3 regions of the Nocardia grenadensis genome follow, and region 2 is predicted to be linked to each of the others. Evidence: riboswitches for the same ligand, from Rfam matches in the RefSeq annotation. Region 2 holds a riboswitch; each other region holds the start of a gene.

Region 1 (7,343 bases), 2.3 Mb from region 2:
TGTCGGCGTCGCGCCCGGCCGACGGACCGCACCCGCCGCTCGTATACGGCAGGATGCCGACCTTGAGAGTGGTCGAGGTGTCGTCGGAATCGCCGCGCGGATCGATCGCGATCTCGACCGAGTCGGTGCGCCAGTGCCGTTTGACGTCATCGCATGCCAATGCGGCACCGGTCCGGTGGTCGGTGACCTCGATCAGCACATACAGTTCGTCGCCGTACCTGGACACCTTCGCCTTCGCGGTGCACCGGTTGTCGCCCTGCCAGAGCGCGAGCGGCAGCTCCGGCCCCGGGTACTCGCCGGGCCCCTCGGCACCGTTGAGCATGGGCGCGACGGCGACAGCCGGGATCGTGGTCGTCGGATTCGCCGGGTAATCCGGCTGCGCTCGGTTGGCCAGCCAGGGCAATCCGATTCGGTCGGCCCAGGCGGCGAATTCGGCGTACAACGGCGCCAATCCGCTCTGCCGGTGCACGGCTGCTTCGATGAACCGACCCTGTTCGGCCAGTACGGTGAACCAATCCGAGTCGAGCTGTTGCGGGTCCGGCGGCACCTGCGCGGGCATCGCGGCGAAACCCTGGGTCCGATACAACCGGGCCGCATCGCGCTCTACCTGCGCCCAGGTCGTGCCGTGTTCGCGTGAGCGGGTGCCGGACCATACTCCGATAACCGGCAACCCGGTGGCCGGATCGGTACGTCGCACTTCGGACGGGCCGCGGCCGAGCAACGACCGGAAACCGTAGTTCTGAGCGAGCAGACGGTCGGGAGACCACGGCGTCAGTCCCTCGACGGTGATCTGCTCCGGAAACGCCAGCGGATCGGCCGCCGACCGGAAGGCCTCGATTCCGAGACGGGCCGAAAGCTGATGGCCGCCGTGCTGGTCGAACGGCCGGGGATCCATGATCACGATCACGTGCGGCGTGGTCTGGCGGACCAGTCTCACCAAGCGCGCCAACGTATCCTGTTCACCCCAGATACGCGCGGTCAAGGGTGCGGACAGCGTGTACCAGAAGTCCGGTTTATCGAGGTAGTAGACATTTTCGATACCGACCATGCCGGTCGCCCGGCGCTCCTCGGCCTCCCGGATCAGCCCGAGTTCCGGGCCCTCTTCGGGCCCGGCCGCATTGCCACCGCCCTCGCCGCGGGTAATGGTGACTACGCTGGTACTCCAGCCGAGGTTTTCCCGCCATTGTCCGAAGGTCGACAGATTGAACGACTCGTCGTCCGGATGCGCCCCGATGAACAGCACATCGGTGTGCGCCCGCCGCCGGGCCACCGCTGCCGCGCGCCGATTACCGTCCCGGCCGACGCTGTCCGCGGAGCCGTCCGCGACCAGCCAGGCCGCCGTCAGAGCCGAGGCGAGGACAACACGCCTGCGTAACCGGCCCTCGCCGCCACTCGCCGCCACCATCCCGCTTCCCAGTTCGTTCCACTCCGCGCCACCGGTCGATTCGCGTCGAATCACAGCAGGTCAAGACCTGCTCCTCGAACGGTATACCGAACTCGGTCTGCCGTGGTTCCGGCCGACCCCGCCGCTCGAGATAAAAAGCTGCTCGCGATCAAGGCGATCCGTGACACACTCGACGACCCGTGCCCGGGACTCTACGAATGCGATCAGTTCGTCGATACGGTACCGGAGTTCGGTGGGCATTCGCGCCCACACCGGATGTTCCATCGACCGAATCTCCTTCTGTGAGCGCGGGTACGCTGGCGCGAGCAAGAATTCCATACCGGGGCCGTCGTTCTCCACATTGTTAAATGCAGGGATCCACCTTCAGGAACGCAAGGCCGCCTCTTCGCAGCGTTTCTACAACTCGCCGCAACTCTCACCTGCTACAAGAAACTCTCCACATAAGACACCCTCCGCGGTCATCCGACGCACCTGCTCGGCCATCTCCGCGAGACCCAGATAGCCGAGGTCGGGCCGGCCCAGCGCGGTAGCCGATACGGCCGCGCCCGAGACATAGGCCGCGCGGAAACCCGCTGCCGCCGCAGCGCGAATCGTCACACCGTCGTAGATGCCGGGTGCGGTGACCGTTCCGTAGCACAGCATTTCCGACAGCCGCCGCCCGGCGGAGCGGACCGTATCGGGAACCGCACGCAGTTCCCGGCCGAGTCGCCCGCGAGTGATACGCAGGGATGTGAACATCGCGGCCCGCCGCTGGTGTTCCCGCTTGTCGAACAGGTCGCGGTCCAGTGCCGACTGCGATTCGGCCCGTGCCTCGCGGGCCGCCGAATCCGATTGCCGCATACCGTCGTAGTTGCGCTGCGCGACCGCCTGCACATGGTTGACGCGGCATCACGGCGGAGTTCGCTGTACAACCGGCCTACGTGGGTGTCCTCGGTACCGGTGAGGGCGGCATCGATGCACCGGGCGGCGGCCCACGCGTCGTGGATACCGCTGTTCATCCTCATTCCGCCGAGCTGATCTCACGGCCGTCGCCGTCCGTCGGTCGTGCCCCGTGGCCGTGTCGAGCCCGCCCGCCTCCGGTCGAGGCGCCCGGGCTCGGCCTCAACTTGCTGCCGCCAGCACCTGCCATACCTTCCTGGAACGCGAGCGGGCCTGCGGGGCCGCACAGTTGATTCGTCGGCGCGCCTCGTGGGCGCTGATCCGCAGCAGATCGGTCAATAACTCCACGGTGTCCCTATAGCCGGTGTCCGCGGCGAGGCCACGACGTTCGGCCTCGGCGACGGCCGCGCGCATGGCGGCATCCAGGTGCTTTCGGCGGCGTTCGGTTTCGACGAGTGCGCGCAGCAAGTCGACATCGGCCAGCTCCGGCCATCCTGGTGTTCGGGCAGCCGGCGCCAGCGCGGTCGAATTCATGGTCACCGATGCAGCATACCTCGAGTTAGAACGTATGTTCGATAACCCGGCCGGGGGAATGCCCGAGCCGACGTCACTGTTGCAGCGCTAATCGCGCCAGACGGGTGGGCGCTTCGCCAGGAAGGCAAGCAGTTCGACCAGATACTCGCCCGACAGAGCATTGCGCCGCTCCGGCCGGTTCATGGTGATGCGCACCGTGTCGGCATCCCGCGCGACCAATAGATGCCGACGCCCCAAGGCGGTCATATCTCCACCGTAGATCTCTTCGAGCGACGACACGACACCTCTGGGACGGTCCAGAACCACTCTCCCGGATACAGCCGCAGCAAAGAAGGGTCGGCGGGCGTACCAGGTCCGAGGTCGTCCTGGCACGCTCCATCCCGACACTGGACGACGAGCGCGTGCCTGCGGCCGACAGTCGCGCCCGCACCGAGCGGAGCGGACGGCACGGGAGTACCCCACCGACAACTGGACGCATCCGGCACCGTGCCTCCGACGTTCCTGGCGTACCGAATCGGTAGCGCGGTCGCTCGCCAACTGACGCCGACCCTTGATGCGCCCTGCCTGCGTCGATCATCACTTCTCCATATCGGCCTCGCCTTGGCTCGGCCGCATCGCTCCCGCGGCGGTCGGTGGCTTGATCCAGCACGTTGGCATGCGCGTGGAACGTCCGGATGGTGCTGGATGGGTAGACCGGGCCAGGTACGTCTCGGCGGTCGCGTTCAGCAGTTCGGGAGCCCGGCTGGAGGTGGGATATCCGGTGCCGCAGGATGTCGGCGAAGTCTCCGACCTGGGAATCGTGGCGAGCAATCCGGTACGGTCGCGAGCAGCGGGTCGAGATCGTCGCGGCGTGGCTGGGTGACCGATGGCCCGGCACCGGCGCCCAGGGCCTTATTCTGCCCATGTGACAGGGGAACCGGAGCGCTCGGCCCGATCATGCCGGCGGCGGATGCCGCTGCTGGCCGCCGGTGCCGTGCTGGCGGCGGGTGGAGCCGCCACCCGACCGTTCGGTTGGCCGGCAACCCTGCTGGTGCTGGTGCCGGTGGTCGTGGCGACGGTACTGGCGTTCCACGCTGGGGCCAGGCCGATCCCGTCCACCGCCCGGCTGCGGCGCGGAGTGGCAGTCTGGTCGACGCTGCTGGTCACCGCATCGGCGTGGGAAGTGTACGCCTTTGTGCGGAAACCTGATTGGACGCAGCCGAGCCACGTACACCCGACATTGTCGACGCTGCTGGATCCGGCACTCGAGCAGTGGCCGCTGCGGTTGGCCGGATGGCTGGTATGGCTGGGTGTCGGCTGGTGGCTGGTGTCGAGATGAGCGATCGGATGATCATCATCGTCGGCTTCGTGCTGGTACTGGCGGTCACGCTCGGCATGGTCGCGGTCACGCATGTGCGCCGGGATCTGGTCGCGCCTCTGGGCGAAACAATCGCGTACCTCACGCGCACTCGGGTTGCGAGGATCGCTGGTGTGCTCGTGTGGGCATGGGTCGGCTGGCACTTTCTCGCGCGATAGTGCCGCAAGGGATCGGACGCGACGAGCCGGACAGCCGGCTCGGGTAACTCGGCAGGAGGATACGAGGCGGTGCGGGGGAGGGCACCAAGACCAAGCGGGCCCGGCCGATACCGATCCTCGAGGAGGCGCTACCGGTGGTCCTGCGCCGTACCGACGCCGCGAGCTTCTGGCCGTGCTGGTCCGAATTGGTCCCGAACTCCGACTGGTGGAATAAGAGAAAACCCCTCCCATGCAGGTGGGAAGGGGTTTTTCTATGGTCGGGCTGACAGGATTTGAACCTGCGACCACTTGACCCCCAGTCAAGTGCGCTACCAAACTGCGCCACAGCCCGTTGCGCCGTGTGTTCCGGCGCTCGATGAGATTACCTCAGAGGTGTTCGAGAGAGGAAATCGGCTGGTTGAGCGGGGTGTTGTCGGATTTCGGACCGCATTCGGGCCGCGGGGTGTGCTGCCGTGTGGGCTCGGCTGCTGCCCCGGCTCTCCGCGCGCTCGGATCTCCGGTGTCCGGCATCACGTACCTGATCGAATAGCTCCCTGGTTCTCTTTGTTGGACCCCTGTCGGCGTCCGGACAGCCCCGGGCCGCGCCTTCTTCTGTCGCTACGAGCGACCACTCGCCGAGAGGCGCCTGTTGGACGTCGACTTCCCGACCGGACGCCGCTGGGCTCTTTGCCCGGCGGCGTTTCGCTGTCCGTCCCCCTATCTACGGCGTCCGATGGGTAGTCCGTGCGCGTTGTACGCCGGTACTGCCCACCGCCCCACTGGAGTCCCAGCTCGAGCCGGGCATATCCTGACGGATGCAGCTGGTTCATCCCGCGCTGTTTCGGTGTGCGCGGGATGTCGAAGCCTGTCGTTCGGTGTCGGTGACATCGGGTGGCGGGTGAGAGGGAACCCGGTGGGAATCCGGGACTGTCCCGCAGCGGTGAGCGGGAGCGACCGCCGTCAGACGCACTGGGCCGGAGGTTCGGGAAGCGACGGCGTGGTAGTAGCAGCCCGGGTGCGGACCCGGGTCGACCGAGTGAGGGTCGGTGCCCGCGAGTCCGAAGACCTGCCGGTTGTGCCGGGCACGCCGTGTCCGGTTGGCTGTCGCCTCGCGGATCGGGCGTTTCGCCGCCGTTCTACGCCCCGGACCGTGCCCGGGGGCGTCGGGTCGCGCGTTCGTGGGTGGTGGTCGTTGGTGCTACCGATGGAGCGTGCGCTGTGCAGGCCTCTTCGAAGCTGTTCGGCGGGAACATGAATGCGCCGCCGGGGTTCCCGTGCGGTCCGGTGCCTGGGGCCCGGGCTCGCTGTCGTTCGAGTCCGGATCGCTGTATCGGGTGGGTCGTGAGTGGTCATGCGAGGAAAGGTGCCGGCGGTGGAGAAGATGTACGGCGGGGGGCGGTTGCGTGCACTGCGGGAGCAGCGGGGGCTGTCGCAGTCGGGGCTGGCCAAGGCGCTCGGGTTGTCGGTGAGTTATGTGAATCAGCTGGAGAACGATCAGCGGCCGCTGACGGTGCCGGTGCTGATGCGCCTGACCTCCACCTTCGACCTGGAGGTGGGGTTCTTCGCGCCGGAGACCGACGCGCGGCTGCTCGCGGACCTGCAGGAAGTGTTCGTCGAGGATCCCGAGACGGCGGCGGTTACCAGTAGCGAACTCGACGACCTGCTGTCCCGGGTGCCGACGGCGGCGCGGCTGCTGATCAGTCAGCATCGGCGGCTGCGCACGGCCGACGGGCAGCTGGAACTACTCACCGCCGGGATCGACGGTCCGGCCAAGGCACCGCGCACCGCTATGCCCTACGAGGATGTGCGGGACTACTTCTACGACCGGCGCAATCACATTCCGGTCCTCGACACCGCCGCGGAGGAACTGTTCACCCGGAGCGGCTTCACGCTCGGCGGGTTGGATCTGCAGTTGGCGCGTTTGCTGCGTGACGAGTTCGGGGTGGCGGTGCGGATCCGTTCGGAGGATCCCGGCAGGCCGGGACCCAAGCGCATCTACGACCCGCAGGCCCGCGTACTCGCGCTCGCGCGGCGGCTGACCGCGGGCCAGCGGGCGTTCCAGCTGGCCACTCAGTTGGCATTTCTCACGCAGTCCGAGGCGCTCGACGAGCTGCTCACGGAGACCGGGCCGCTACCGGCGGAGTCGCTGCGGTTGCTGCGGATCGGGCTGGCGAACTACTTCGCCGGTGCGCTGATCCTGCCCTACGGGCGTTTTCTGGGTGCGGCCGAGCGATTGCGTTACGATATCGACCTGCTCTCCGCGCAATTCGAGGTCGGGTTCGAGACGGTCTGTCACCGGCTCTCGACGCTCCAGCGGCGGGGGCAACGCGGCGTGCCGTTCTTCTTCGTCCGCACCGACCGGGCGGGAAATATCTCGAAACGGCAGTCCGCTACCGCTTTTCACTTCTCCCGGGTCGGGGGGAGTTGTCCGCTGTGGGTGGTGCACGATGCCTTCGCGACCCCGGGCCGGATCCGCACGCAGATCGCCGAGATGCCCGACGGGCGTACCTATCTGTGGCTGGCCCGTACGACCGGGGAGAGCAACCCCGGATATCTGGCGCCGGCACGGCATTTCGCCGTCGGTCTCGGCTGCGACCTGACCTTCGCGGAGAAGCTCGTCTACTCGCATGGGCTCCCGGTGCGCGATCCGGCGGTCGCTGTCCCGATCGGTGCCGGCTGCCGGGTCTGTGAACGCACCGCGTGCGCGCAGCGGGCGTTTCCGCAGATCGGCCGTCCGCTCGCGGCCGACGAGAACCGTCCGGCGAATACTCCTTACGCACCGGCGAGCAACACTCGCTGATCGGGCCCGAACCGGCGGCATCGGGATTATTCCGATGCATGCCGTAATCGGACGCTCGGTATTCCGCGAATTGATATCGCTCGTAATTTTCGATCTACGGCCCTTACACGTCATTCGTTTCGGCGTGCTCAGGCCCGCCGCGATGCCGGATCGTGTGCCCGGGCGGCTGCTGGCAGTGTCAGTGCAGGTCCGGGCGTATGGCGACCTTCCGCAACTTACGCAAATTCGCAG
Region 2 (7,343 bases):
TGGGTTTGGGGCCGGCGGTCAATGCGCCACCGAGCGCGTGAGTGCGTTCCCGCATGGCGATGATCCCCATCCCACGGGTGGGGCCGGCGTGTTCGGGTTTGCCGGTGGGACGGGTGTTGTCGACGGTGAGATCCACCGAATCACCGGTGTAGCGCACCGTCACGGTGGCCTCGGAGCCCGGGGCGTGGCGCACGACATTGGCCAGGGATTCCTGGACGATCTGGGTGGCCGCCTCGTCGATCGCCGCGGGCAGGGAATCGGGGGTCCCCAGGACCCGGGTGTGCACCGTCAGCCCCGCCAGCCGGGGTTTGCGCAGGAGTTCGTCCAGGTCGGACATGGTGGGGTCGGGTTCGCGAGGTGGTGGTGGGGACGGCGCTTGGGCGGCGGCCGGTGGGCGGCCCGCGCTGGAGCCGTTCGCTCGCGGCTGGTCGGCGCCGGGCCGTTCGCGGCGGCCGAAACCACCTCGGCGCGAACGTCTCGCACGCTCGCGCGGACCGATATCCGCGGCGTCGGCAGGGTCGTGATCGCGGCGCGGCTGCGCGGGTGTGCCGGATACGGGCTCCACCGCCTGGATCGCGTGGCGCAGTGCCTGCACATCCTCGAGCGCGCTGCGGCTGGTGGTTTTGATCTCGGCGACCGTCCCCGCCGCTTTCGCGGACTTGTTCTCCACCTGCTGGAGAGCCATTCCGGCCTGCACATTGATGAGCGAGAGATTGTGCCCCACCACATCGTGCAGCTCCCGGGCGATCAGCAGGCGCTCTGTGCCGACCTCGAGTTCCCGCTGCTGCCGCGCCGCCATGCGTTCGGCGGTGTCCAGGGCCTGCCGGGTCTGTGCGAGTAGGCGACGGTGCCGCAGCACTTCGAACAGCGCCGCGGCCAGCGCGACCCAGCCCAGTAGCCCGACCATCTGCCAGCCCGTCATCGCGCACTCTCCACCTGCACCACCCTATTCGCCTGTTGTGCTCGGTCGTCGGCGCACACCCGGATTACCGGTGCCGCAATGGTATTCCGATGACGAATGCGCCGGTTCCGGGTGGGCCGGTCGGCAGCGGCGCGTGATCACCGCATCTGCGGCAGTACCCGCCCCGGCGCGGGTATGGTCCAGTGATGGTCGACCAGCAAGTGCGTGTACCGGACCTGTCCACACGGCCGTACGAACTCACCGTGGAGCGGGTGATGACCGCTTCACCCGAACTCCTCTACTTGGCGTGGACCCAGGGCTTCGATATCTGGTTCGCGGAACCGTCCTCGGTGCGGATGCGGCCCGAGGTGAACGAGCCGTTCTATTTCGAGACCCGGGAGGAGGGGAACTCTCGGCCGCATTACGGCCGCTTCCTCCGTCTGGAACCGGGCCGGCTCGTCGAAATGACCTGGGTGACCGGCGCCGGCGGCACCGAGGGCGCGGAAACGGTGGTGCGGGTGGAACTGGTCAAACAACCCCGTGGCATCCGGTTGCGGTTGCGGCACAGCGGTTTTGCCGACGAAGCGGCCCGCGACCGGCATCGGGACGTCTGGCCCGCGGTGCTGGCCCGCCTCGACGAACGAACTGCGACGAAGTGAGGGTACTAGTAGGTTCGAGTCCGACTCACAACGAATCGTCTTCGAAAGGATCGTGATGCCCACACGTACCGCGCGCACCGCATGGACCGGTGGTCTCCAGGACGGCTCCGGCCAGGTCGAGCTGATCAGCTCGGGGGTCGGTAAGTACGAGGTGTCGTTCCCGAAGCGGTCGGCCGATGACGCCGACGGCACAACCAGCCCGGAGGAACTGATCGCCGGGGCACATTCGTCCTGCTACGCGATGGCGCTGTCGAACGAGATCGCTCAGGCCGGCGGTACCCCGCAGAGCCTCGACGTCTCGGCCGCGGTGACCCTGGGCCCCGACCCGGCGGGCGGTTTCCGGATCAGCCGGATCGCACTGAAGGTACGTGGCCGGGTATCCGGCCTCGACGAGGCGGGTTTCGCCGCCGCGGCCGCTGCGGCCAAGGCCGGATGCCCGGTGAGCAAGGCCCTGGGCGGAGTGGACGACATCACCCTGGACGCGGCGCTGGAATCCTGAGATGCCTGTCCCGGGCCCCGCGCGGGCCCGGGACAGGGAAGGGCCTTTACCAGGGCCTACCGGCGCCGTGTCCGGCCCGGAACCACGCCCGGGCGCCCCGTGTGTACATGGCGGGGATCGCGACGAATACCGCGCATAGATGGCCGGCCCGGGTGAGCGCCAGGAATACGGTCGCGGCGCTCATATCGGCGAACACACCGGCGCCTCCGTTCGCGAGCATCCGAACAGGCTCCACCACCAATGAGGCCGTACCGACCACGCCTATCCCGGCGGCGAGCAGATTCCTGGCCCAGCGTTCGCCTCGCAGCATCCGCCACGCGACACCGAGAACCGCCAGGTAGATCCCGGCGCGCAGTAGCCAACCGCCGGTGAGTTCGCCGATATCCGCTGCGTCGCCCAGCAATGCGCCCCGGACCGCGGCTTCGGTGATACCGCAGCCCACGGCCGCCACGAGCGCGACGAAGGCGATGGTGACGGCTGCGGGCCGCCGGGCGAGTGGACTGTCCGGGTGGGCGAGCGTGGTGTCGTGCATACCTCGACCATGCCCGGTGACTACCGCTCCCCGGATCAACCCGCTGTAGCAGCAGCCTCCGCTACCCGGGTACCACCGCGGTTGCTCCACTCGGTGAGCGCGGCGAAGGCCAGAGCGATCCCGACCCACAGCGCGGTGGATACGGCCAGCGACGCGGCGCGGAACTCCCACAGCAGCGAGGCCGGGAAGTCGGCCCCCACTTCGTTCACCCCGGGCAACAGCACGTAGCCGAGGGTGATTACCAGTACGAATCCGGCCGCGGCCGCGACGAGCCGGAGGGATTCGGGCCGCGGCCGCAGCGCCTTCCAGATGTACACACCGGCCGCGACGGCCACCAGGCCCAGCACCACCGAGGCCAGCCAGAGCAGGGTGCGCTCGTTGATCGTCTCCGGGTCACCGACCGCCGGTGGGTTGGCCGGATACTTGAAGAACGGCACTGCCACCACCGCGACCCAGCCGCCCAGGCCCAGCCCGAGTATCAACCGATGACCGGGCAGCGCGGTGAACCGCCGGGCGTAATGCGCCGCGGTCGCCACGATCGCCCCGAACGCCATCCCGGCCAGGGCGTCTGCCAGGAACTGCCCGAATTTCTGCCACGGCCTGCTCACCACGGCCTCGTCCCCGTGCGTGTGCGCTGTCTCCCCGTGCGTATGTCCGGTACCCGAATCCTGGGCATGCTCCGGCGTGGGAGCCGCGGCCTCCTCGATGGCGATGGCGGCATCGACCTTGGGCTCGCCGACGAAATTTCCGACGACACCCGCGAGGAGACCGGCGATCAGGCCGGCGAGCAGACCACGGAGCAGCAGGGCACCGAAAGATCCACTCAATGGCACGGGACACCCAGCAGGTGGCGCCCGTCGTGCATCAGCTCGTGCAGGAACATACCGCCGCGCGATACGGCGCCTTGATCGAATCCGACCAGGTAGAGCGTCAGCAGTGCCAGCAGGACGACGCCTACTGTGACGAGCACTGTCGCCGCCGTATCGGCGGCCCTGCTCGGGACATGGGCTATGGCCATGGTGGGTCCTCCTCATCCGGATGCTCGCGTCCGGTTCGCGAGTTGTGCGCAGGTGCCGGTGTCTGACTCTGCCCACCCGTTCCGGCGCGGACATCACAGTGGCGCGACCGCTCCGGGTTCTCACCGGATTACCGCATCACCTTTGCTTTCACCTCGAACTGTGACACCGGCCGTCGCCGCCGTCAATATGTCCACGAACGATCACCGGCCACGCCGCCGGTGGTCGGCGGCGTGGCCGGTGTGGGGGAGGCGATCAGGACGCGGGTTTACCCGCTACATCGAGTACGACCTCGAACTCCAGCAGTGAAGCGCCGGTGGCGACAGGCTTGTTCTGCTGTCCGGCATGTGCCTCTTTGGCGGGGCCGTCGCGCCACGCCGCGAAGGACTCCTCGGAATCCCACTGGGTGACCACGAAATACCGATTCTCGCCGGCCGTGGGCCGCAACAATTGGAAGCCGAGAAACCCCGGGGAGTTTTCGACCGCGTGCGCGCGATGGGCGAACCGCTTCTCCAGCTCGGGACCCGCGCCCTCGGGGACCTCGATCGCATTGATCTTCACAACAGCCATACCCCTGAGCTTAGGTATCGCGAGTCCGGGAGGGACAGTGCCGCACGCCACAGCGGGTCACTACGTGCACCGCCCGGTGGCGCCGACCCCGCCCTGTGGAGGGTTGTGAATAAACTCGGCCCGGTGTTGCACGACGAAGGCGGGACCGGGATCCCGATACTGCTGCTGCACGGGTTGATGGGCAGCGCCCGTACCTGGCAGAACCAGGTCCGGTGGTTGCGTGACCACGGCCGGGTGTTCACCTTCGACGCCGCCGGGCACGGGCGCCCCGCACCGCCCGAACTCACCACCGACGCTTTCGTCGCCGATCTGGCCGCCGCCACCGCGCGCATCGCCGAGCCGATGATCGTGATCGGGCATTCCATGGGTGGTCTGCACGGCTGGGTGTTCGCGGCCACGCATCCGAACCGGGTGCGCGGGCTGGTGGTGGAGGATATGGCAGCCGATTTCACCGGCCGTACCGCTGCCCACTGGGCCGCGATGGTCGAGGCCTGGCCGCAGCCCTTCGCGGACGAGGCCGCCCTGGTGGCGCATTTCGGCCCGGTCGCCGGCCGTTACTTCCGGGATTCGTTCCAGCGGGGCCCGGACGGTTACCGGTTGCACGGCGAGGTGGCCACCTTCCGGGATATCTCGGAGGAGTGGGGTGCCCGGTCGTTCTGGGCGGAGTGGGGCAGGCTCACCGTCCCTACGCTGCTGCTAGAAGGCGAATACACGATCACCCCGCCGGGGCAGATGCGCCGGATGGCCGAATTACATCCCGCCGCCGAACATGTCCTGGTTCCCGATGCGGGTCACCTGGTGCACGATGACCAGCCGGCGTACTACCGGGCCGAGGTGGAGCGTTTCCTCGCGCGCCTGCGCGGAGTCCCCGGAACTGTCGCCGAGACCTGAGCGCTCCGGCCGCGGCGGGCGTCAGCCCTCTCCGGCCAGGGCGAACCGTCCATCGTCGGTCTGCTCGATCAACCCGTCCACCAGCAGCGAATCCAATGCGCGGTCGCGCTGGCCGGGATCGCGGGTCCAGGCGAGATCCAGCCGGACGCGTTCCACCGGCGCGTGCGCGGCCCGCAGCACGTCGAGCAGCCGCCCCCGCGCCTGCCGGTCGGTACCCTCGTACTTCTGCGTCCGGCGTACCGACTCGGCCGCCGGCCGGCCCGCGGCGACCCACGCGCAACGCGGCAGCGGGCAGCGCCCGCAATCCGGGGTCCGCGCGGCGCACACCGTCGCGCCGAGTTCCATCAGGGCCGCCGAGAACACCGCTGCCCGGTCGATCCGGCCGGGCAGCAGCGCCTCGGTTTCCCGTAGATCGCGGGCGGCCGGATTACCGGCCTCCCGGCCGTGCACGGCCCGGGCCACCACCCGACGGACATTCGTGTCCACCACCGGGACTCGTTGCCCATAGGCGAAACAGGCGACCGCCCGCGCCGTGTAGGCGCCGATGCCGGGCAGCCCGAGCAGCACTTCGACATCGTCGGGCACCTGGTCACCGTGCTCGGCGGCGAGGACCTGGGCGCATTCGTGCAGGCGCAGGGCTCGGCGCGGATAGCCGAGTTTCCCCCAGGCCCGCAGCACCTCACCCGCGCTCGCCGCCGCCATGGCCGAGGGCACCGGCCAGCGTCGCACCCATTCCCGCCAGATCGGTTCCACCCGCGACACCGGCGTCTGCTGCAGCATGATCTCGCTCATCAGGATCTGCCAAGCGCTCACTCCGGGCCGCCGCCAGGGTAGGTCCCGGGCCGTCCGCGTGTACCAATCGATCAGGGTGTCGGAGTCGATCGCGCCGGGTTCGATCGACACGACACCGCGCCCGCCCGAACCCGGCTTCCCGATACCTGCGCTGCTCACCGACCCACTCCATCCACCTCACCGTGCAGTTCCACCGGTTCGGCGTGGCCCGACGCCGCGCTGTAACGGGACGGAAGCAAGCGAGCACATCAAATCGTGCAGAATGGACACCATGCCTCAGTCCAACCCGGTAAGTGCCTGGAAGTCGCTGCGCGAGGGAAACGAGCGCTTCGTGAACGGCACGCTGCTGCATCCTAGTCAGGGAGCCGCCGATCGAGCCAAGCTCGTCGCCGGCCAGCATCCGACCGCCGTGCTATTCGGTTGCGGAGACTCCCGAGTCGCCGCGGAACTGATCTTCGACCAGGGTCTCGGCGATATGTTCGTGGTCCGCACCGCGGGCCACGTCATCGACGCCGCGGTGCTGGGATCGATCGAATACGGCGTCGGTGTGCTCGATGTACCGCTGATCGTGGTACTCGGCCACGACAGCTGCGGTGCGGTGAAAGCGACGCTGGACGCGCTGGACGGCGGCGAGGTGCCCGGCGGATTCATCCGCAGCATCGTCGAGAAGGTCACGCCGTCGATGCTGATCGGGCGCCGCGAGGGGCTCGAATCGGTGGACGAGCTCGAAGCCCGCCACGTGGTGGAGACCAGCAGCCTGCTGATGGAACGGTCGATGATCGTGTCCGAGCGGGTGCAGGCCGGTAAATGCGCGATCGCCTGCGTCACCTACAAACTGGTCGACGGCCGGGCGAAGCTACACCGCGTGGTCGGCAATATCGGCGAGACCGTCTGACTCCGTGGGCGGCTGCCGGCGGCACCTTCGGGTGTGCCGTTGACGACCGCTGCCGCCCGCTGCGCTTACCGTTGACACGTGTTGGAACCGACAGGACCGTTACCGCCGGAGATCTACTGGCGGCGTCGTGTGTTCGCCATCGGCGCGCTCGTGGTCGCGCTCGCGGTGGTGATCTGGCTGGCCGTCACCGTCTCCCGGGGCGGTGACGCGCCCGATGCCGCCGCGGTGGCATCGGCCTCCGAGACCACCGAGCCCGGCCCGGGGCCGGCCGCATCGTCCACCACGGCGACCGGCACGCGTGCGTCCGGCACGACATCGGCTACGCGCAGCAGCGAACCCACCCCGGCGGCCGCCGGTCAATGCGCCGACCAGTCACTGGCCATCAAGGTGTCGGTGGGGCAGCCCACCTACCAGGTTGGTGAAGAGCCGGTGTTCGGGATCGTGATCACCAATATCTCCGGTGCGGCGTGTACCCGGGACGTGGGATCCGGGCTGCAGCGCGTATCCGTGCACTCGCTCGACGGTGGGCGGCAACTGTGGGCGAGCACGGACTGTTTCCCCGACGGCGACCCGGATGTGCGCACCCTC
Region 3 (7,343 bases), 2.0 Mb from region 2:
GAGAGCGTATACGGCAGGCTGCAAGCGGCCAGTCCGGATAGCGTCCAGGTTGTGAGAGCGCCGACAAACCCCGCGTATCTCCAGAGGTGAAGTTGACAACCGCGAGTCACACCCTTCCTGTTGAGTTCTCGTCGCCGCCAGCGACCGCCGGTGGCATCACTCATTCATCCCAATCGTCGAGAGTTCTCCTGTGTTACGCAGCTATCGACGTCGACTGACGATTGACCATGGCTGAAAGTCGCGGCGCCAGGGCATCCCGGCAGAACACGCCGAGTCAACCGCTACGGCCCGTTGTGCGCAGCGGAGCGCTGGCGCGATCTTGGCACCACGGGCAACTGCAACCGCCGCTGCGACTGTATGATTGCCGCCCGCATCATCGGATGAGTAGCGCGGCCCTCGCGGTGGTGCTGCGATCACGGCTCATTCGGTCGATGCTCGCCTGCCGGACTGCGTCGGTAGGCATGAGACCATCGCTCGTCACGAATCAAAGAATCTCCGCCTCAGAAGCCCACAAGCATTGCCCCCTTACCCTATGAATGCGCCCGGCTGGGATTGGAGTCCTGTCGTCCCTGGTGGTGGCCAACAGTGACGAAATAAACTGTGGCCGAACGGAGCGTCGCTCTGCGAGGACATAGCTCGTAAGCTTCGTCGCACCAAGGGGTACTGGGACCGGCACACGCTCTCGATCGTTGGGATTCTCGCCGGAACGAACGTCCCGGTGTTGACACTTTCGCTCGGAATGGTCATCTTGTATCGGGACTTCTCGCTATTGTCACGCGCATGGACGCGGTGCTGGTGCAGAAGAAGCTCGAGCTCTCTCCCGATGAGGACTTCATCCTCACGGCGTGGCAGTACCGGATGATGCAGCGCGACATCGCCGCATCGAAGGGCAAGCACCTTCCCTCTAAGCGTGAAATCCGTAGCGCTTTCCGGACCAACGCTGTTGATGCCCTCCGGCAGCGCAACCAGGAAGGCTGGTCGCCGGCTGTTGCTGTGGTTGCCGAGGAGATCGCTGCCGCTGGCGAGTCTGCCAATCTGGAGGCGCTCGAATCGGCTGGACCGCAAGTCTCCTCTGTTGTGGCACGACGGTCACGAGCGCTGCTTCTGCTGATCGACCTGTATGGATTCGAGCCCTGGGTCGAGGGCAAGTGGGACAAGACTGTCCGCGCTGAGACTCTCATCGAGGCTCATGGTTCGATGAACCCTCTACACCGCGAAGACCTCCAGGCTGTGGAAACCGCGTACAAGGACGCGATCAAGAAGCTTTCGAAGGCGAGTAACTGGGGCAAGTACGCGCTTCTGGCCGGTGCCGGCCTCGGACTCGGTGTGCTGACCGGCGGCCTCGCCGCACCGGCAATCGCCGGCGCCTACGGTGCACTGGTACTGGGCTACTCGGGCGCGGTCGCGACGTCTGCGGGTCTTGCCGCGATCGGTGGCGGGTCCATCGCTGCCGGAGGGCTCGGCATGGCCGGTGGCGCCGCCCTCATCACCGGCTTCAGCGGCGCGGCCGGAGCCGGGGTAGCTACCCTTGCGGGAAGGGCTGCCGGGTTGTCTGCGGCTCGCGTCGCCGCGGACGCTATCCGGCTCCACGTCGTGACCCAGCTGGTGCTTCGCGATGTCGACGGCAACGAAGAGGCAGCGAAAGCCGTCATCGTCAGTCTTCGCGAGCGAGTCACCAACCTCGGCAAGACCGTCGTGGCTCTCGCAGAGCGTATCGAGGCCCTCCGCACACAGCTCGAGACCAAGCAGGCCGAACTCGACGCCGAGCGGACCCGGCGCTTGGCCGCCGATGATCGCGTCGCCCGCTTCCGAGTCGTCGCCGACCGCCTCAAGGAGCGTGTCGCAGGCCCCGAAGATGATGAACTCCAGGCCTTGCTCACCGAGCTCGACGAGCTCGAGGGCGAGAAGAAGACAGTGGAAACCCTTGCCCAGGGCGTCACCGTCGTCGCCGACGACCTCGAGGAGGCTGCGTGAGCACCGCGGTCGGTGACTCCAGCGACCAAATCTCGCCGATCGATGACGCCTACATCGGCAACTTGGACGCACTCACACGCGACCTCGACGATATCGAAGCAATCGCCGCATCCGCGCTATCAGGCCAGCCGGTCGACCCGGCGATGACACAGAGCATCGCCAACACCCCGACAGACCTCACCTATTCCGAACTCACCACACGCCATCAACAGCGCCGCGAAGTCTACGGTTGGGGCGAGCCCGAGATCGCCGACATCCTCGACCCGATCGCGCTCGCGCACCTCGAACGATGGCGGGCAGCCCAACGACTTCCGTGGGAGCCCAGCGACCTGGTAGTCGTCGGCCTCTCCGGGCTCATCGGCGCCCTCGGAAACCTCTACAACCACCACATGGACGCTGCGGTACTCGGCGGTCTGTCGCAGCTGAAGAACAGCGATCTGCTGCGCCGGTGGGAGAAACAGACCGCCCGACTCCCCATCGACTACACCGGACCGAAATTCGGCGGTCCGGACCATCGTGTTCGGTCCGCCGGCCACGACATCGGCCGGTTCTTCACCGCCCTCAACCAGATCCGCACCGGCACTTTCACAGGTATCTGGTGGGAAGACGGCCAGCGGATGATCGCCGAAGTGACGGCGACTCGCTCCGGTCTGCCATTCGCACAAGCACCCGAACCTCATATCGCGATCGCGCTGCTGTTGAAGCACTGGGCCGCCGACTTCGTGACCCCGATGAACCTCCCCCTGCCCGGCTGGTCACTTCTGTGCGAGATGCCGATCCCTGCCCTACGAAAGTTCGCCAACGACGCCTACGCCGGAACGAACTCCGGAGACGGTTTGAACCTTCGCTCCGGGATCTTGACACCTGGTCTTGGGACGCTCGCGAGCGAGGTCATCATCCGAACCCACCTCCACCTCGGGGCCTACCGCTCCACTGGCTCTTCACGCCTTCCGACCCCTACAGCAGCCAAACGCACAGAGATGCTACTCGCCTCCCACGCCGCCGCCGGAGCGATCAGCCTGTCGAAGACCGCAGCGGCCGCAATCACCGGCGAGACCGCCATAGCAGCTCGTCACCTCAACGTTCCCGTCCTCATGCGGACCGGTCAGCTCGCGCTGAAAGTCCGCTCGGATACCGCGGCCCGCGCAGAAGCCGGAGCACCGTCGTGGCACCAGCTACTCGCAGACGAAGCGGCGACCTGGACTCTTCCCGAAGCCGTCACTATCGCGGACCTACTGGCCGACGAACATCAGCAACAGCCCATTGAACAGGCCGACCGAAGCTCACTCGGTGATCGCCGCGATGCCGAGTCACAGAACGACGCTGCACCTGGCATATCCGGAGATCTTCCTGGTGGCCATCCGGTGTGCGCTATCGACGGTTAATCCCCGCTCACATCGACTCCATATGATCGGGCGAGTTCGCCGAGTCCGGACGGGTAGGCTCCGACTCCGGTGACAGTCGCGGCAGTGTAGGGGCCGGTGCGAAGACACGGTTGCTGGCGCAGAAATGCTACAGAAATGGTGTCCGAGAGGAGCGCTAACACCTACACACTGCCCTGACCTGCAGATATATCAAAACTGATTCATAGAATCGGCGTAAATTGCAGGTCAAATGCAGCAAAAAAGGGTCCGGAGGGGGAATCGGCCACTACGCCCACGCCTTGGGCCGGCGCATATCTCTGACGATCGAATAGGAAGTCGCAGGTCGTGTAGCTCCCGCTCAGGTACTGGACTCCTTCACAACCAACGTCGATGTTGTCAACCGACCCGAAGTTACTTAGCGGATGCTAAGTTTCTCCGGCAGGGAACACCGGTGTGAATCCGGGGCTGTCCCGCAACTGTGACCGAGTAGCAGACCTTCATCCGATGGCCACGACTCCCTGGGTTGGAAGGCCGAAGGCGAGTGTTGATCCGGGAGCCAGGATACCTGCGCCCACACAGGATCGAGTTTCACGAGGATGAGGATGCGAGTGTTCACTCGCCGCGCCCGGCGTCGCGCCGAGCGGCAATTACCCGATAAATCCGTTGGTGTCGCGTCGTGGCGGCGTTCCACGCGCGTGGCGCTGCTGTCGGGCCTTTTGACGGCCGCTATGGCCTTCACGGGATGCGCGTCGACCGAGAGCGCGCAGGATGCCGCTGCAGCGGCGAAGGAGTTACGGGAGTCCGGGGATGGCACGCTGACCATCTACAACTCCTACAAGATCGCCGGGCTGGACCCGATCGGGACCGGCACCAACTGGCTGTTCGACTGGGGTGTCGCCGAGAACCTGCTGCAGGTTTCCGAGGCCGGACAGATCGAGCCGTGGCTGGCACAGGAGGTCTCCCGCGACGGTGACACCCGATGGGTGGTGACGCTGCGGGCCGGGGTCACCTTCCAGAACGGCAGGCCGGTCGATGCCACCGCTGTCGCCGCCGCACTGACCCGGCAGATCCTCCGGTCGAAGGCCGCCCAGGTGTATCTGGACCCGGCGACGAAGGTGACCGTCGAGGGCGGGAAAGTGGTGATCACGACCCCGAGGCCGAATGCCATGGTGCCTGCCGCGCTCGCGGCGCGGGACAATTCGCTGCAGATCTACGATGTCGCGGCGATGGAGGCGGCGAAGGGCGATTCAGCGAAGATCGTCGATGCGGGCGCCTACTCGGGCCCATATGCCATCGATGAATGGTCGCCGGACAATCTGGTTCTCACGCCCTACGCCGGTCATTGGGAAGGGGCTCCGCCGTTGAAGGGCGTCACTGTGCGGGTGGTGCCCGATGAGCAGGCTCGGCTCGCCGGTGTGCGCAGTGGTGAGGCCGATATGGCGTTCTACCCGTCCACCTCGGCGCAGCTCGAACTCCAGGGCGACGCCGGGACTCATGTGCTGTCGTCGGCGGCGGCATTGCAGTCACTGCTGGTGGAGATGAACCTGAAGGCGGGGATCTTCACCGATACCGCGGTGCGCAAGGCATTCACCGCCGCTATCGATTACGAAGGTATCGCCGCCGATGTCGGCAACGGCCAGTTCGAGGCGGCCACGGGACTGTATCCCCGCGATATGTCGTTCGGGGTGCCCAATCAGGTGCACGATCCGGAGTTGGCGAACCGCCTGCTGGACGGCGCCGGATGGGTCCGGGGTGCCGACGGTATCCGGGTGAAGGACGGCCGGCGGTTGGTGGTGCGGTTCGTCACGCAGGCGCAGGGGCCGGAGACCACCGATGTCGCGATCGCGGTCCAGGATCAGATCGCACGGGTCGGGTTCGAGTTACGAATCGACAATGCCGAGGATTCCGCCGAGGTGAAGAAGGATCCGGGGGCCTGGGAGTCGTCGGTGGCGTTGAGCGGTTCGCTGTCGGGGACGGCGGACCCGATTCAACCGTTCCTGGTGCGCTGGACCAGCGGCGGTTCGTCGAATGCGCAGGGTGTCGCCGATCCGGAGATCGACTCCATCGGACAGCAATTGCGCAGTGAGTTCGACACCGGCCGCCGCGATCAGCTGCTGCGGCGGGCACAGCAGATCCTGGTGGTGGACCGGGCCTATGTCGTCGCGGGCACGTTCAAGTACTTCACGGTGGTGACCGGACCGGAGTGGGCCGATTACACCGTGTCGAATGTGCGCCGGCACATCACCAGCCGGACCGGACGGTAGTCACGTCGAGATGCGTGTTCTCGTCTTCGCGCGCCGGCGCGTGGCCGAAGCGCTGATCACTTTGTTCGGGGCCAGTGTGCTGATCTGGGCGTTGATGCCGCTGGCGCCGGGTGATCCCGCGCGGATGATCCTGATGGCGCAGGGTGTTCCCGAACCGGATCCGGCGCAGCTCGCCGACCTGAACGAGCGGCTGCACCTCGATCGGCCGTTGTACGCGCAGTACGCGCACTGGCTGTGGGGTGTGTTGCGTGGTGATTTCGGGTTCTCGTTCGCCTCGGGACGGCCGGTCGGTGGCGAGCTCGCCGACCGGCTTCCGGCCACGGTGATGCTGGCGGCCGCGGCACTCGTGCTGGCGGCGACGCTGGCGGTGGTGCTGGGGCTGGCCGCCGCTCGGTTTCCGGGCCGGTGGCCGGATCACGGCACCCGTGGGCTTGCTCTTGTGTTCGCGTCGGTTCCGGGTTTCGTGGTGGCGCTGGTGCTGATCCAGGTCTTCGTCGTGGGGTTCGGGGTCGGGAAGGCCGCGCTGGACGGCACCTGGCAGCAGGTGTGGATGCCCGCGGTGTGCCTTGCGGCCGGTATGGCCGACACCTGGTCGCGGCTGTTACGTGCCGAACTTCTCACGTTCCTGGACACCCCGGTGGCCCGGGTACTGCGGGCCCGCGGTGCCTCCCCGTGGCGGGTCCTGTGGCGGCACGGGCTGCCCAACAGCGCGGTGCCGTCATTGCACGCCCTCGCGGTCGGTGTCGCGATGCTCATCGGTGGGGCCACCGTGGTGGAGACGGTCTTCACCTGGCCGGGCCTCGGCTCCTACGTCGTGGAATCGGTGAAGAATCGCGATCTTCCGGTGATCCAGGCCTTCACCGTGTCCGCCGCGGCCTGCTATGTGGTCACCAGTGTCGCGGCCGATCTGATCTCCTCGCTGATCGACCGCAGGATCGTGGTGGACCGATGACCCGGACACAACCCGCACCGCCCCACACCACCGCCGAGTCGACCGGACCACGGCGGCTACGGTTCCGACCCGTGGCACTTCCGCTGCCGGTACGGGCGGGACTGCTGCTCCTCGGGTTCCTGGCGCTGCTGGCCCTTCTGGGCCCGGTGCTCGCCCGGTATCCGGCGAACGAACCGCACTACGGCGACAAATTGCTACCGCCCGGCGCCGAATACTGGTTCGGCACCGATCAGTACGGCCGCGACCAGTTCTCGCGGGTGGTGCACGGGCTGCGCCTGTCGATGATGTCGGCGTTCGCGGTGCTGGCCGGTTCGGCGACCATCAGTGTGCTCGTCGGACTCGGCTGCGGCCTGTACGGTGGGCGCCTCGACCGGATGGTCACCCGGTTGGTCGATATCGTCCTCGCCCTCCCCGGACTCGTGCTCGCGCTGGCCGTCGTGGGCCTGTTCGGACCGGGATATGTCAATCTCCTGGTGGCACTGGTCGTCTCGAGCTGGGCTGCCGATGCCAGGATCGCCCGCGCGCTCACCCTGGACGCCCGCACGCGGCCCTCGGTGATCGCCGCGCAAGTAGCGGGAGTGAGCCGGCCGGCCCTCGGATTCCGGCATCTCCTGCCCGCGATCCTCCCGCCGTTTCTCGTGGTCACCACATTGCGGCTCGGCGGAATCGTCGTCGCGATGGCCGGGCTGTCGTTCCTCGGACTCGGCGTGCAGATGCCCGAGGCCGAACTCGGCGCGATGCTCGGTGACGCGCGCCGGTTCATCACCGCCGCCCCCTGGCTGCTCGTCG

What was found. Region 2 has a riboswitch for cobalamin ahead of ACQPYS_RS01705 (CbtB domain-containing protein). Riboswitches for the same ligand answer to the same signal wherever they lie in the genome.
Region 1: linked by a shared signal. The riboswitch ahead of ACQPYS_RS12190 (short-chain fatty acyl-CoA regulator family protein) and the one ahead of ACQPYS_RS01705 (CbtB domain-containing protein) in region 2 are both predicted to bind cobalamin.
Region 3: linked by a shared signal. The riboswitch ahead of ACQPYS_RS10805 (ABC transporter substrate-binding protein) and the one ahead of ACQPYS_RS01705 (CbtB domain-containing protein) in region 2 are both predicted to bind cobalamin.

Annotation. Positions count from the first base shown of each region.
Region 1 is NZ_CP192054.1:2,690,104-2,697,446, forward strand. Features, by position in the region: gene ACQPYS_RS12150 (PIG-L family deacetylase) at 1-1,459, opposite strand, end outside; gene ACQPYS_RS12155 (hypothetical protein) at 1,802-2,278, opposite strand; gene ACQPYS_RS12160 (hypothetical protein) at 2,507-2,818, opposite strand; gene ACQPYS_RS12165 (hypothetical protein) at 2,906-3,064, opposite strand; gene ACQPYS_RS12170 (hypothetical protein) at 3,589-3,726, shown strand; gene ACQPYS_RS12175 (hypothetical protein) at 3,723-4,136, shown strand; gene ACQPYS_RS12180 (DUF6186 family protein) at 4,145-4,333, shown strand; tRNA gene ACQPYS_RS12185 (tRNA-Pro) at 4,588-4,664, opposite strand; cobalamin riboswitch at 5,169-5,400, shown strand; gene ACQPYS_RS12190 (short-chain fatty acyl-CoA regulator family protein) at 5,685-7,112, shown strand.
Region 2 is NZ_CP192054.1:373,309-380,651, forward strand. Features, by position in the region: gene ACQPYS_RS01680 (sensor histidine kinase) at 1-922, opposite strand, end outside; gene ACQPYS_RS01685 (SRPBCC family protein) at 1,108-1,560, shown strand; gene ACQPYS_RS01690 (OsmC family peroxiredoxin) at 1,616-2,059, shown strand; gene ACQPYS_RS01695 (hypothetical protein) at 2,106-2,591, opposite strand; gene ACQPYS_RS01700 (CbtA family protein) at 2,627-3,424, opposite strand; gene ACQPYS_RS01705 (CbtB domain-containing protein) at 3,415-3,609, opposite strand; cobalamin riboswitch at 3,646-3,793, opposite strand; gene mhuD (mycobilin-forming heme oxygenase MhuD) at 3,863-4,177, opposite strand; gene ACQPYS_RS01715 (alpha/beta fold hydrolase) at 4,301-5,068, shown strand; gene ACQPYS_RS01720 (A/G-specific adenine glycosylase) at 5,090-5,950, opposite strand; gene ACQPYS_RS01725 (carbonic anhydrase) at 6,132-6,755, shown strand; gene ACQPYS_RS01730 (hypothetical protein) at 6,834-7,343, shown strand, end outside.
Region 3 is NZ_CP192054.1:2,372,767-2,380,109, reverse strand. Features, by position in the region: gene ACQPYS_RS10815 (hypothetical protein) at 781-1,974, shown strand; gene ACQPYS_RS10810 (hypothetical protein) at 1,971-3,359, shown strand; cobalamin riboswitch at 3,744-3,925, shown strand; gene ACQPYS_RS10805 (ABC transporter substrate-binding protein) at 3,941-5,602, shown strand; gene ACQPYS_RS10800 (ABC transporter permease) at 5,613-6,554, shown strand; gene ACQPYS_RS10795 (ABC transporter permease) at 6,626-7,343, shown strand, end outside.